DNA from 3 places in the Tepidibacter aestuarii genome. Region 3 is predicted to be linked to each of the others. Evidence: riboswitches for the same ligand, from Rfam matches in the RefSeq annotation. Region 3 holds a riboswitch; each other region holds the start of a gene.
What was found. Region 3 has a riboswitch for cobalamin ahead of M2214_RS12855 (MgtC/SapB family protein). Riboswitches for the same ligand answer to the same signal wherever they lie in the genome.
Positions count from the first base shown of each region.

Region 1: it holds a riboswitch for cobalamin, as region 3 does, so the genes downstream of both, M2214_RS01420 (FecCD family ABC transporter permease) here and M2214_RS12855 (MgtC/SapB family protein) in region 3, are expected to answer to the same signal.
Region 2: it holds a riboswitch for cobalamin, as region 3 does, so the genes downstream of both, M2214_RS01280 (cobyrinate a,c-diamide synthase) here and M2214_RS12855 (MgtC/SapB family protein) in region 3, are expected to answer to the same signal.

Region 1 covers NZ_OW235315.1:287,560-291,141, reverse strand. Annotated here, with positions in the region: gene M2214_RS01425 (ABC transporter ATP-binding protein) at 1-610, opposite strand, end outside; gene M2214_RS01420 (FecCD family ABC transporter permease) at 628-1,692, opposite strand; cobalamin riboswitch at 1,797-1,974, opposite strand; gene ahbB (siroheme decarboxylase subunit beta) at 2,178-2,660, opposite strand; gene ahbA (siroheme decarboxylase subunit alpha) at 2,667-3,119, opposite strand; gene M2214_RS01405 (radical SAM/SPASM domain-containing protein) at 3,112-3,582, opposite strand, start outside.
Region 2 covers NZ_OW235315.1:259,383-262,964, forward strand. Annotated here, with positions in the region: gene M2214_RS01270 (ASKHA domain-containing protein) at 1-811, shown strand, start outside; gene M2214_RS01275 (DUF1638 domain-containing protein) at 828-1,556, shown strand; cobalamin riboswitch at 1,661-1,844, shown strand; gene M2214_RS01280 (cobyrinate a,c-diamide synthase) at 1,940-3,298, shown strand; gene cbiB (adenosylcobinamide-phosphate synthase CbiB) at 3,295-3,582, shown strand, end outside.
Region 3 covers NZ_OW235315.1:2,602,306-2,605,887, forward strand. Annotated here, with positions in the region: gene pepF (oligoendopeptidase F) at 1-690, opposite strand, end outside; gene M2214_RS12850 (DegV family protein) at 708-1,547, opposite strand; gene M2214_RS12855 (MgtC/SapB family protein) at 1,632-2,288, opposite strand; cobalamin riboswitch at 2,481-2,664, opposite strand; gene M2214_RS12860 (DUF342 domain-containing protein) at 2,947-3,582, shown strand, end outside.

The DNA of each region.
Region 1 (3,582 bases), 1.3 Mb from region 3:
ACATATAAGCTAAGTTAAGATCGTGTATAACAGATATAACAGTTACATTCTTTGTATCTACTAATTTTTTAATGATTTTTAAACATTTAATTTTTTGAGATATGTCCATAGCAGAAAATGCCTCATCCAAAAACAGAACCTTTGGCTCTTGAGTCAATGCTTTAGCTATCATGACTCTTTGAAATTCGCCTCCACTAATCTGAGTTATAATAGAATTTGCAAACTTCAAAGTATCTGTACTCTCCATTGCCTTATAGACTATTTTTTTATCTATTTGACTAAGTTTATTGATTCTTTTTAAAAAAGGTTTTCTTCCCATCATAACTATTTCAAGACATGTAAATGGAAATTTTATATCTCCTTTTTGATTAATTACTGCAAAATTTTGTGATAATTCCTCTACACTATAATTTGAAATATTCTTACCCATATATTCAATGCTTCCTTTGTCAGCTTTTAAATATCCAGTCAATAAATTAAGTAGTGTTGTTTTGCCAGATCCATTTGGTCCTATTATAGATAGAAACTTCCCTTTATCTACATCTAAGCTTATACTATCTAATATCATCTTTTCATTATATTTAAAGCTAACAGCTTCAACCTTAATCATTTAACCACCCTCTGAATTTATTGTATACTCTTGTTTCTACTTACAAATATATATATAAAGAATGGACCCCCAAATAAAGTAGTTATAACTCCTACAGGAATATCTATATTAAATAATGATCTTGATATATTATCTGCCATTAAAAGCAATATAGATCCTAATAAAGATGATATTGGTATAAGATATCTATTGTCAGATGTCAATGAAAATCTAACTATATGAGGAACTACAAGCCCTATAAATCCTATTATTCCACTAACCGATACACAAACAGCAGTTATCAACGATGCAGATATTAAAAATATATTTCTTGTTCTTTTAGTATTAACCCCCAGAGATCTTGCTTCCTTTTCTCCAAAAGCTAATATATTCAAATCATCAGCAAAATATATACATACTAATGTACATATAAGAATAATAGGAAAACTTATAATAACTTGAGACCATGTTCTTGAGTTAAGGCTTCCCATAAGCCAGTATATAATGGCAAAAACTTGTTCTCCTGATGTGCTTTTTAAAAAGCTTATTCCCGCTGATAGTATAGAACTTACTATTATTCCCGCTATAACTAGATTAGATGAACTCATATAGCCATCTATATTTGCTATTTTCATAACTATTAGCAACGTCAGTATTGCCCCTAAAAACGCAAATGGTGTTATAGGCATAGGAGTTTTTACTATAAATATATTCATATATATACAAAGTACCGCTCCAAAAGCTGCACCTGTTGAAACCCCTATAGTATATGGATCTGCAAGAGGATTCATAAGAAGAGATTGAAATATTGCACCAGACACAGCAAGTCCTCCACCTACTAAGAGAGCTACTAAAATTCTAGGTAACCTTATATCCCATACAATAGCGACCTTAGACTTACTTATGCCTTCTAATATACTTGTATTTGATGTTATCTTTGCTGCAATAATTCTTACAACCTCCATTATCTTAATATCTGCTCGTCCTATGTTTACAGACATTATAAGAAGTAATAAAGATAAAAATAATAATACTCCTCCGATTAAAAATGATTTTTTTCTTTTAACTTCTAAACTGTTCATTATGTTGTTTTCTTTTATCATTACATACCTCTTCTTCCAAAAAAAAACTCCTATAGGAGTTTTTTGATATGTATAATTTCAGGATATAATTCACCTGTTATCATAACGCTCATCTCCCTCCGAAATAGCTTTTAAAATTATAGGCAGGTATCCTGACTCACAGTCATCCTACTTCCTCACCTTCCCAGTTTTACCCAGTGGTTTATCGAGGTTTCGTTACTGCTTACAGTAGCGGGGGCTGTGCCAGTTTTTCACTGGTCTTCCCTTTTAATTTTTAATAAAACCCATAATCTTCAATATTAAGTTTTTTATGTTACATCCATATTGTATATTAATATATAGTAAAAAGAAAGGATTTTTTTTATACATTTTGTTACCACATTTACCAATTAGCGACATATACGTTTCATTTTTACACTATTTTTTATTTTTAAATGTATGCAACAAATTAAAGTTAAATTTTTGAAACAATTTCGTCTATCATTAAGAACTTCTATCATTATTTTTTAGATTACTTTAATTAACCCTTCTAAATTCGGACTAGTTTTTTTTAATTCTTTCAATGTGTACAATACTTTAAATGAATAATTTTGCATATTATTTGATAAATAGTTTATTATTCTATCTACTTCATCTTTATTTATTCCATGAATCATAGTATATAAATTATATTCCCAACGTAAACATACTTGCCTTTCATATACATGACTTATACTCTTTATGTTCTTAATCATCTCTATAAAATATTCTATTTTATCTTTTTCTATCTTCCAAACAACCATAGCATTACTATCATAACCACTTTTTTGATGGACAATTATAGGTGATATACGCTTTAAGTAGCCTCTTTCATTTAATTTTTTTAATCTATTTATCAACTCATCCTCAGATATATCAAATACTTTTGCCATATCTTTATATAGGGTTTTAGTCAGCTCTATATCTTTAGATAGATGAACTATAATGTCTCTGTCTATTTTATCTATCAAGTTAAATCACCCTTTATTATCAAAATCAAGATATACCTTAACCTTGTGCCTATTTACGCAACTAAGGCTTATAATATCTTCACATCGTATTCTGTTTTTTATTTCCTTGAGTATATTTTCAAGTTCTTCTTTTGATGAAGCCATTAAAGTGAACCATATATTATAATCATCATCTCTTTGATAATTATGAGTTACTCCACTATATTCGTTTATTATTTTTGATGTGTTTTCTATATCTTTTGCCTTTACAGCTACAAGCGTGCTTTTTATTCCTAAACTCTGACTATCAAATATACCCCCAAACCTTCTTATATAACCTTTTTCTTTTAATTCATTTATTCTTTTAACTATTTCATCTTCTTTTATATTTAGTTTATCAGCTATATTTCTAAAAGGATTCTTTTCAAGAGGTATTCCATTTTGAACTTCATTTAATATCAACTTGTCTATACTATCCATTTATTTTCTCCTTTAAACAGAACACATCCTCATTCATATAATTCCCACTCGAACTGAATGCTCTAGCTCTACATCCACCACATATATTTATATTCTCACACTTACCGCAATTTCCATTATACTCCTTGTAATTTCTAAGTTTATTGAATATCTCTGCATTTTCCCATATATGATCAAAAGAATGCTCTCTAATACTTCCTACTTTAATTGGTAAATATGGACATATATGAACATCTCCATTAGGAAGTATACAGCAGTACTTAATTCCCGCTATACATCCTCTAGAAAATCTCATATTCATCCCCTTATTTTTTGCTTCTACCATAAACTGAGGTGCACAAGTTGGCTTAAGTTCTATATGAGTATCCTTTTGCTTGTCTAGTATCTTATTTATAATATCTTTATACTCTTTTTTGTTAAGACCATACTCTCCTATTTCCTTACCTCTACCTACTTCTACAAG
Region 2 (3,582 bases), 1.3 Mb from region 3:
TTTACCTAATATAGCAGGTTTTTTAGGATCAGATACGGTAGCTGCTATGATAGAAGCTGATTTGATTGATAATGATAAAAACATATTACTGATAGATCTTGGAACGAATGGAGAGATAGTTTTATCGACTAAAGAATCTCTTTTAGCATGTTCAACAGCAGCTGGTCCAGCCTTTGAAGGCGCCAATATAAAATTTGGGATGCAGGCATTTGATGGAGCTATAAATAAGTTTAAGATAAAAGAAGATATAGAATACGAAACTATAAATAATAAAAAGGCGAGAGGAATATGTGGTTCAGCATTAGTAGATATAGTAAGCGAAATGCTAAAAGCAGGAATAATAAATAAAACAGGAAAAATAACCAATCCACAAAAAATAAAAAATATAAAATTGAGTAATAGAGTAGTAAAAAAAGATAAAAAATATGAATTTAAAATAACTGAGGATATATCCATAACTCAAGATGATATAAGACAATTACAACTAGCAAAATCAGCTATAAGAAGTGGAATAAATATACTGATGCAAGAAGAAAAAATAACTGTACAAGATTTAGATTATATATGTTTAGCGGGAGCGTTTGGTAATTTTATAAATAAGGAAAGTGCAAAAGTAATTGGACTTATTCCAAATATAGATTCTGAAAATATAATATCTCTTGGAAATGCAGCAGGAGAAGGAGCTAAGAAATTTCTTTGCAATGATAAGTTAGAAGAAGATATAAATTACTATATGGATAATACAGAACATATAGATATAGCTAAATATGAAAATTTTCAAGAAGAGTTTTTGAAAAATATATACTTATAATTAGGGGGGAAACGATATGAGATGTAAAGCACTTATATGCGATGTTTTATCTAGGGATTTTTATTATTACAGTTCACTTAGCGATAATATAGTGGATATAGAACTTATGGATTCGTACAACCATTTGTATCCTCAAAAGATGAAGGAGAGTATACAAAAAAAGATTGATAACGTAGATTCATCTAAATACGATTATATATTAATGGGGTTTGGACTTTGTGGAAATGCACTTAATGGAATACAAACTAGAGATATAAAAATAGTTGTACCTAAGGTACATGATTGTATAACACTTTTTATAGGCTCTAAGAGAAAATACAAAGAGTATTTTGAAGAAAGTCCAAATTCTATGTACTATATGTCATCTTGGATAGAAAAAAACGGTATAAATCAAGATATGCAGGATTTAAAAAGCATAGGACTTGGAGAAAGTTATGAGTATTATGAGCAGAAATACGGAAAAAAAGGAGCAAAATATCTGTCACAAATATCTAAGGAATGGATAAAAAGATATAATAAAGCTGTATATGTGACAAATAAATTAGTAAAAGAAAATTATTCTCATGATGTTATAAATATATCTAAAAAAAGACAATGGAATTTTGAAGAAATAAAGGGGAATAGTGATATGATAGAGAATTTAATAAATGGGTATTGGAATGAAGATGACTTCTTGGTGGTTGAAAAAAATAGCAGAATATATTCAACTGGAGACGACAATATCGTAGGTTATGAATACGTATAAAACCAAGGGCGAAGGTTTGAAATATTGAATAATAATATCCTATATGATATTATAAAAAAGTCTTTATTTAACCTTTTATGAAAGTTGCTTTTGAATTCATAAAAGGATATTATACAAAATTAGAATATAAAAATTAATTGGTAAAAGGGAAAGAGGTTAAAATCCTCTACAGCCCCCGCTACTGTAATGAAAGACGAAACCTAAAATATACCACTTCAATTATTTGTAGGAAGGTAAGGGAGTAGGATGAATCTAAGTCAGGATACCTTTTCAATTAATTAAATGGGAAGCCTTCGGAGGGAAGGGTGATAATATATTTTAAATTGTGAATATAAAAACCTAGCCTTAAATGGTTAGGTTTTTTTTAAAAAGGGGTGAATCAATTGAATAAGATATTGATTGCAGGAACTAGTAGTGGCGTTGGTAAAACTACTGTTTCAATGGGGATAATGTCAGCTTTGAAAAATAGAAATCTAAAAGTGCAGCCTTATAAGGTAGGTCCCGATTATATAGATACTTCGTATCATACTTATATAACTAAGCGAAACTCTAGAAATTTAGATTCTTTTATGCTAGGTGATGAGAAAATAAAGCATTTATATCTAAAAAATTCTAAGGATGCAGATATTTCTGTAATAGAAGGAGTTATGGGACTTTATGATGGATTTGGAATAGACATAAATTCTTGTACAAGCTCATACACTTCGAAAATACTTAAAGCTCCTGTTATATTAGTTATAGACGGTAAGAGTATGGCTACATCTGCAGCAGCCATGGTTTTAGGATATAAAAGTTTAGATAAAGACATTAATTTAAGAGGAGTTATAATAAATAATATAGCATCTAAAAGTCACTTTGAGATAGTTAAACGAGCTATCGAAAAGTATACAGACGTTGAAGTTCTTGGATATATTCCAAGAAATATAGAATTTTCCCTTCCCTCCCGACATCTAGGACTAATACCCACAATTGAAATGAAAGAATTAGAACAAAAATTTAGCGATTTAGCACAAATAATAGAAGAACATATAGATCTGGATAGATTAATAGAAATATCAAAATCAGAAGATGTAGTATCAAGCTTTAAGTATGATTTACCTAGGTTTGAAAATATAACAATAGCTATACCGTATGATAAGGCATTTAATTTTTATTACTGGGATAATATAGATATGCTAAAGGATATGGGGGTTACTATAAAGACATTTAGTCCTTTAAATGACAAATATTTACCTGAGTGCGATGGAATATACATAGGTGGTGGATTTCCAGAAATATTTGCAAAAGAACTAGAGGAAAATAAGTCTATAAGAGAAGATATAAAAAGGTATCATGATAATAATAAGCCTATATATGCTGAATGCGGAGGGCTTATGTATTTAGGTGAGAGCATAGTAGATAAAGATAATGAAGAATACAAAATGGTTGGAATATTAAAAGGTAAAAGTGAGATGACAAAATCGCTTAGAAGATTTGGTTATGCAAAAGGATGTGCGTTAATAGATACTACTATATCTAAAAAGGAAGATATGGTTTTTGGACATGAATTTCATCATTCTGAGTTTATAACTAATGAAAAATGTGCTTATAAGGTAACAAAGGAGAGAGACTCTAAAATAATAAAAGAGTGGATGGGTGGATATCAAAAGAAGAATACATTAGCAACTTATTTACATACTCATTTTTACAGTAATTTAAATATTCCTATAAACTTCTTAAATAAGGTGGTAGAAAACAAATGAATATAGTATCAATTTATACTGGATATGTACTAGATATCATATTTGGAGATCCTTATAGTCTACCACACCCTGTTATATACATAGGAAAATTCATAAATTATATAGAAAAAGTTATAAGAAGGATATTTAAAACTGAAAAAAGCCTTAAAATAGGAGGATTCTTTTTAAACTTTATAGTAGTAATTACAACTTATTTTGTAACAGACTTAATTATAAAAGCATCTTTTAATATAAACTATTACTTATACTTAGTTGTAAATTCATTTATTATATACACTATATTT
Region 3 (3,582 bases):
AGCTGCAAACGTGTTTTTATACTTTTCATAAGTATTATACATATTTTCAAAAGCATTTTTTCTAACTTCTCTATTTTTACTTTGTAAAAACTTCGAAAAATTCCCATGTGTAAGTCTAACCTTATCACCTTCTTCATCTTCTATCTCAGGAAACTTAATATCTGCAAAAGATAACATATCAAATGCATTCTCCGCAACATTTGCAATATCAGAGCTCATAGCCAAAATTTCTTCTTCTTTTGGAGATAATGTATACGGTTTTTTTCTTAAAATTTGATCTATAAGCTTTTTATACGGCTTTAACTTATCATTATTTAAGTACTCATTTATCTTATTTTCATCTATACTTATTATTTCAGGAATCATAAATGATGTAACAGTTCCTATTTGAGTGGATAACATATCTGACTTTCCAGATAAAGACTGTTGTTTTGTATCTCTTGTATCTTCATGTTGTTTCATATGTGCATATACATACGTATTTTCAGCTAATCTAGATATTTGCTCGTACAAATTTAAAGTTTGATATAGATTGTCTTCAGATTCACCTAAAATACCTTTATATTTTTTTATATCTTCTAAAAGATTTTTGATCTTTTCAAAATCTTTATTTAATTCATCTTCATTTTTATATATGCTTTCTAAATCCCACTTAAATTCACCTTTAATTTCATTTCTATTCATTGACATATCTTCCTCCTTATTTATTAAAAACTAATTAATAAAGCTCCTTCAGATGAATAAGAACCTATAGTTGCTCCTATTTCAGATATTATTATTTCCTTAAAGTTATATTTATTATTAACCATTTCTTTGAATTTTAAAGCTTTATCTAGCGCATTCGAGTGACATATTGCCAATATTTTTTCGGAAGCATTAACTCCTTCATTTTCTATAAAATCGATCAATTTATTTAAACTCTTCTTATCTCCTCTAGCTTTACTATATATTTTCACAAGTCCATCTTCAACTTTTACAGTTATTTTTAAATTTAAAACTTGAACTATTTTTTCTTTAAAAGAGCTTATTCTACCGGCCTTAGCTGCATTTTCTATTGTATTAAGTACAACGTAAGTTGAAATATTTTTTACATCTTTATTAATCTTATCTACTATATAATCTATACTTTTTCCTTTTTCAATCATCTTAATAGCAGCCAAAACTAATAATCCAACTCCCATAGATCCATTTTTAGAATCTATTATCTCTATTCTTTTATTACCGACTTCTTCTAAGTACATATTTTTACCTATTAAAGCATTATTATACGTACTAGATAATCCAGAGGATAAAGATATTACAATAATATTATCCTCCTCACAATGAAACTCTTTTACAAAACGATCTGGAGCTGGACTAGATGTTTTAGGAAGATTAGTACTATTTTTCATTTTTTCATAAAATTCTTTTTTAGTTATATCCACCCCGTCCAAATAAGAATCTTCGTCAAATAAAATATTCAATGGTATAACAGATATATTATACTTTTTCATTATATATTCAGGCAAATCACACGAACTATCAGTTATTAACTTTATATTGTTCAAAACACAACACATCCTTATACATTTATTTAGATAGTAGAATTGATTTAATTGTATCTTTTGTGAATTTTAGTAATTAAATATTCTCTATTCATGTCTAATTTTCACGACATCATCCAAGTCTAAAATACTTTTTACAACGTCTTTAAATTCTATCTTACTATTATAAACTACGACCATTTTCATATCCCAATTCTTATATTCATCAGGAGATATATCTATATTTTTTATAAAAATCTTATTACCTTCTACTATTTCTATAACCTTTGATGTTATATTTGAAATATTTTTTGTATTAATATACAACGTAGTAGTTTTACTAAGCAATATTCTCTTATTTATAAACTTTAAAGTATATAATGTCATAATAAGCAAAAAACAAGATACAAACGCTAAATAATAATATCCAAATCCAATAGCCGTTCCTATACAAGCAGTCACCCAGACACCAGCCGCAGTAGTAAGTCCTCTTATACTATCAGACGTTTTAAGTATCGCTCCGGCCCCTAAAAAACCAATTCCTGATAGCACTTGCGCCGGCATCCTAGCAGGATCCAAATTTACATATTGTATATATTCTTTAAACAACATCAATGACGTAACAGCAACAACACAAGAACCTATAGAAACCAATATATGCGTTCTAAATCCTGCCCATTGATGAGATTTTTCTCTTTCAAGACCAACTACTCCCCCTATAAAAAGAGCAAATAACAACCTAAATGTCATTTCTTTATGAGTCATTAAATCACCTCTTTTTTATTATATTTTTTTATTATATTATAAATCAAATTTTTATATACCAAAAAAAACAGGCCTCTTACAGGCCTGGGGCGAAAAAAAATATTTAGGGAAAGAAAAATATATAAAAAACCTGCCTAAGCGACGTACTAGGACAGGAATAATTTCTTTTTTTCCTGACCCTTCCCTCCGAAGGCTGAAAACTCTATACAGGTAGGTCTCCTGACTTATGATTCATCTTACTCCCTATCCTTCCCGCAAAATAACTCGCAGTGGTTTTATAGGTTTCATCATCAATTACAGTAGCGGGGGCTGCGACGGATTCTAACCGTTCTTCCCTGTTATCCTAAAACTAAGGACCTGCATATTCTATTAAGTTTTCTTATTATTATAATATCACACAATTTCTTTCTTTACAATATATGTAAGAAATATTTTTTTCTATTTTTATTACTTTCTAAAAATGTTATATTTAATATATAAAAAATTCTTCTCTGAAGAACCTTAAGTTTAAATTTTTTTGAAACCATAACAGAATTTATATTTATCCACAATTTAAAAAGGGATATAATCTCCTATTAGTTATAATAAAATTTTTACTAAATATTCAAGTTTCATTACCCGATATATTGTATATGCCCAAATAAATACGAGGTGATTTATGTACATAATACAAAATGAATATTTTGATATTTTCGAAGATAAAGAAAAACTTTATATAAAGACAAAAAAACAAGGGTTTGATATTTCAAAGTTTTCAGATATATCAATCTCACATCCACGAATAAGTATAAAGTATTTTTTAAACCTCAAAAATGCTTTAGAAAACATTACAGACGAAAATGTAGAAATAGGTATATTAAAACCCAAAGTGGAGTTGAGTATATCATCAGATAATACCGAAGTACACTTCAAGTTGAATTTATCAACAGATGAGCTTAAAAATAATAAGCAACAAATAATTCAATCTATATTATCAGAGTTAGAATCAAACAATATAGTGCACGGAATAATCTATACTATACTCGATGAAAATATACAAACACAAGAAAACATATTAATAGCTAAAGCAACACCAGCTAAAAATGGGCAAGATGCTACAATAAAATATTTAGATTTACCAGATAAAAAACCAAATGTACGAGAAGATGGTTCAACTAATCATTATGAAATGAATCTTATATATGAAGTAAATAAAAACGATTACTTAGGAGAAAAAACACCCCCAACTCAAGGTGTTGATGGTTTAAATGTAAAAGGTGATATAATACCATCAAAACCAGGAAACGATAAAAGG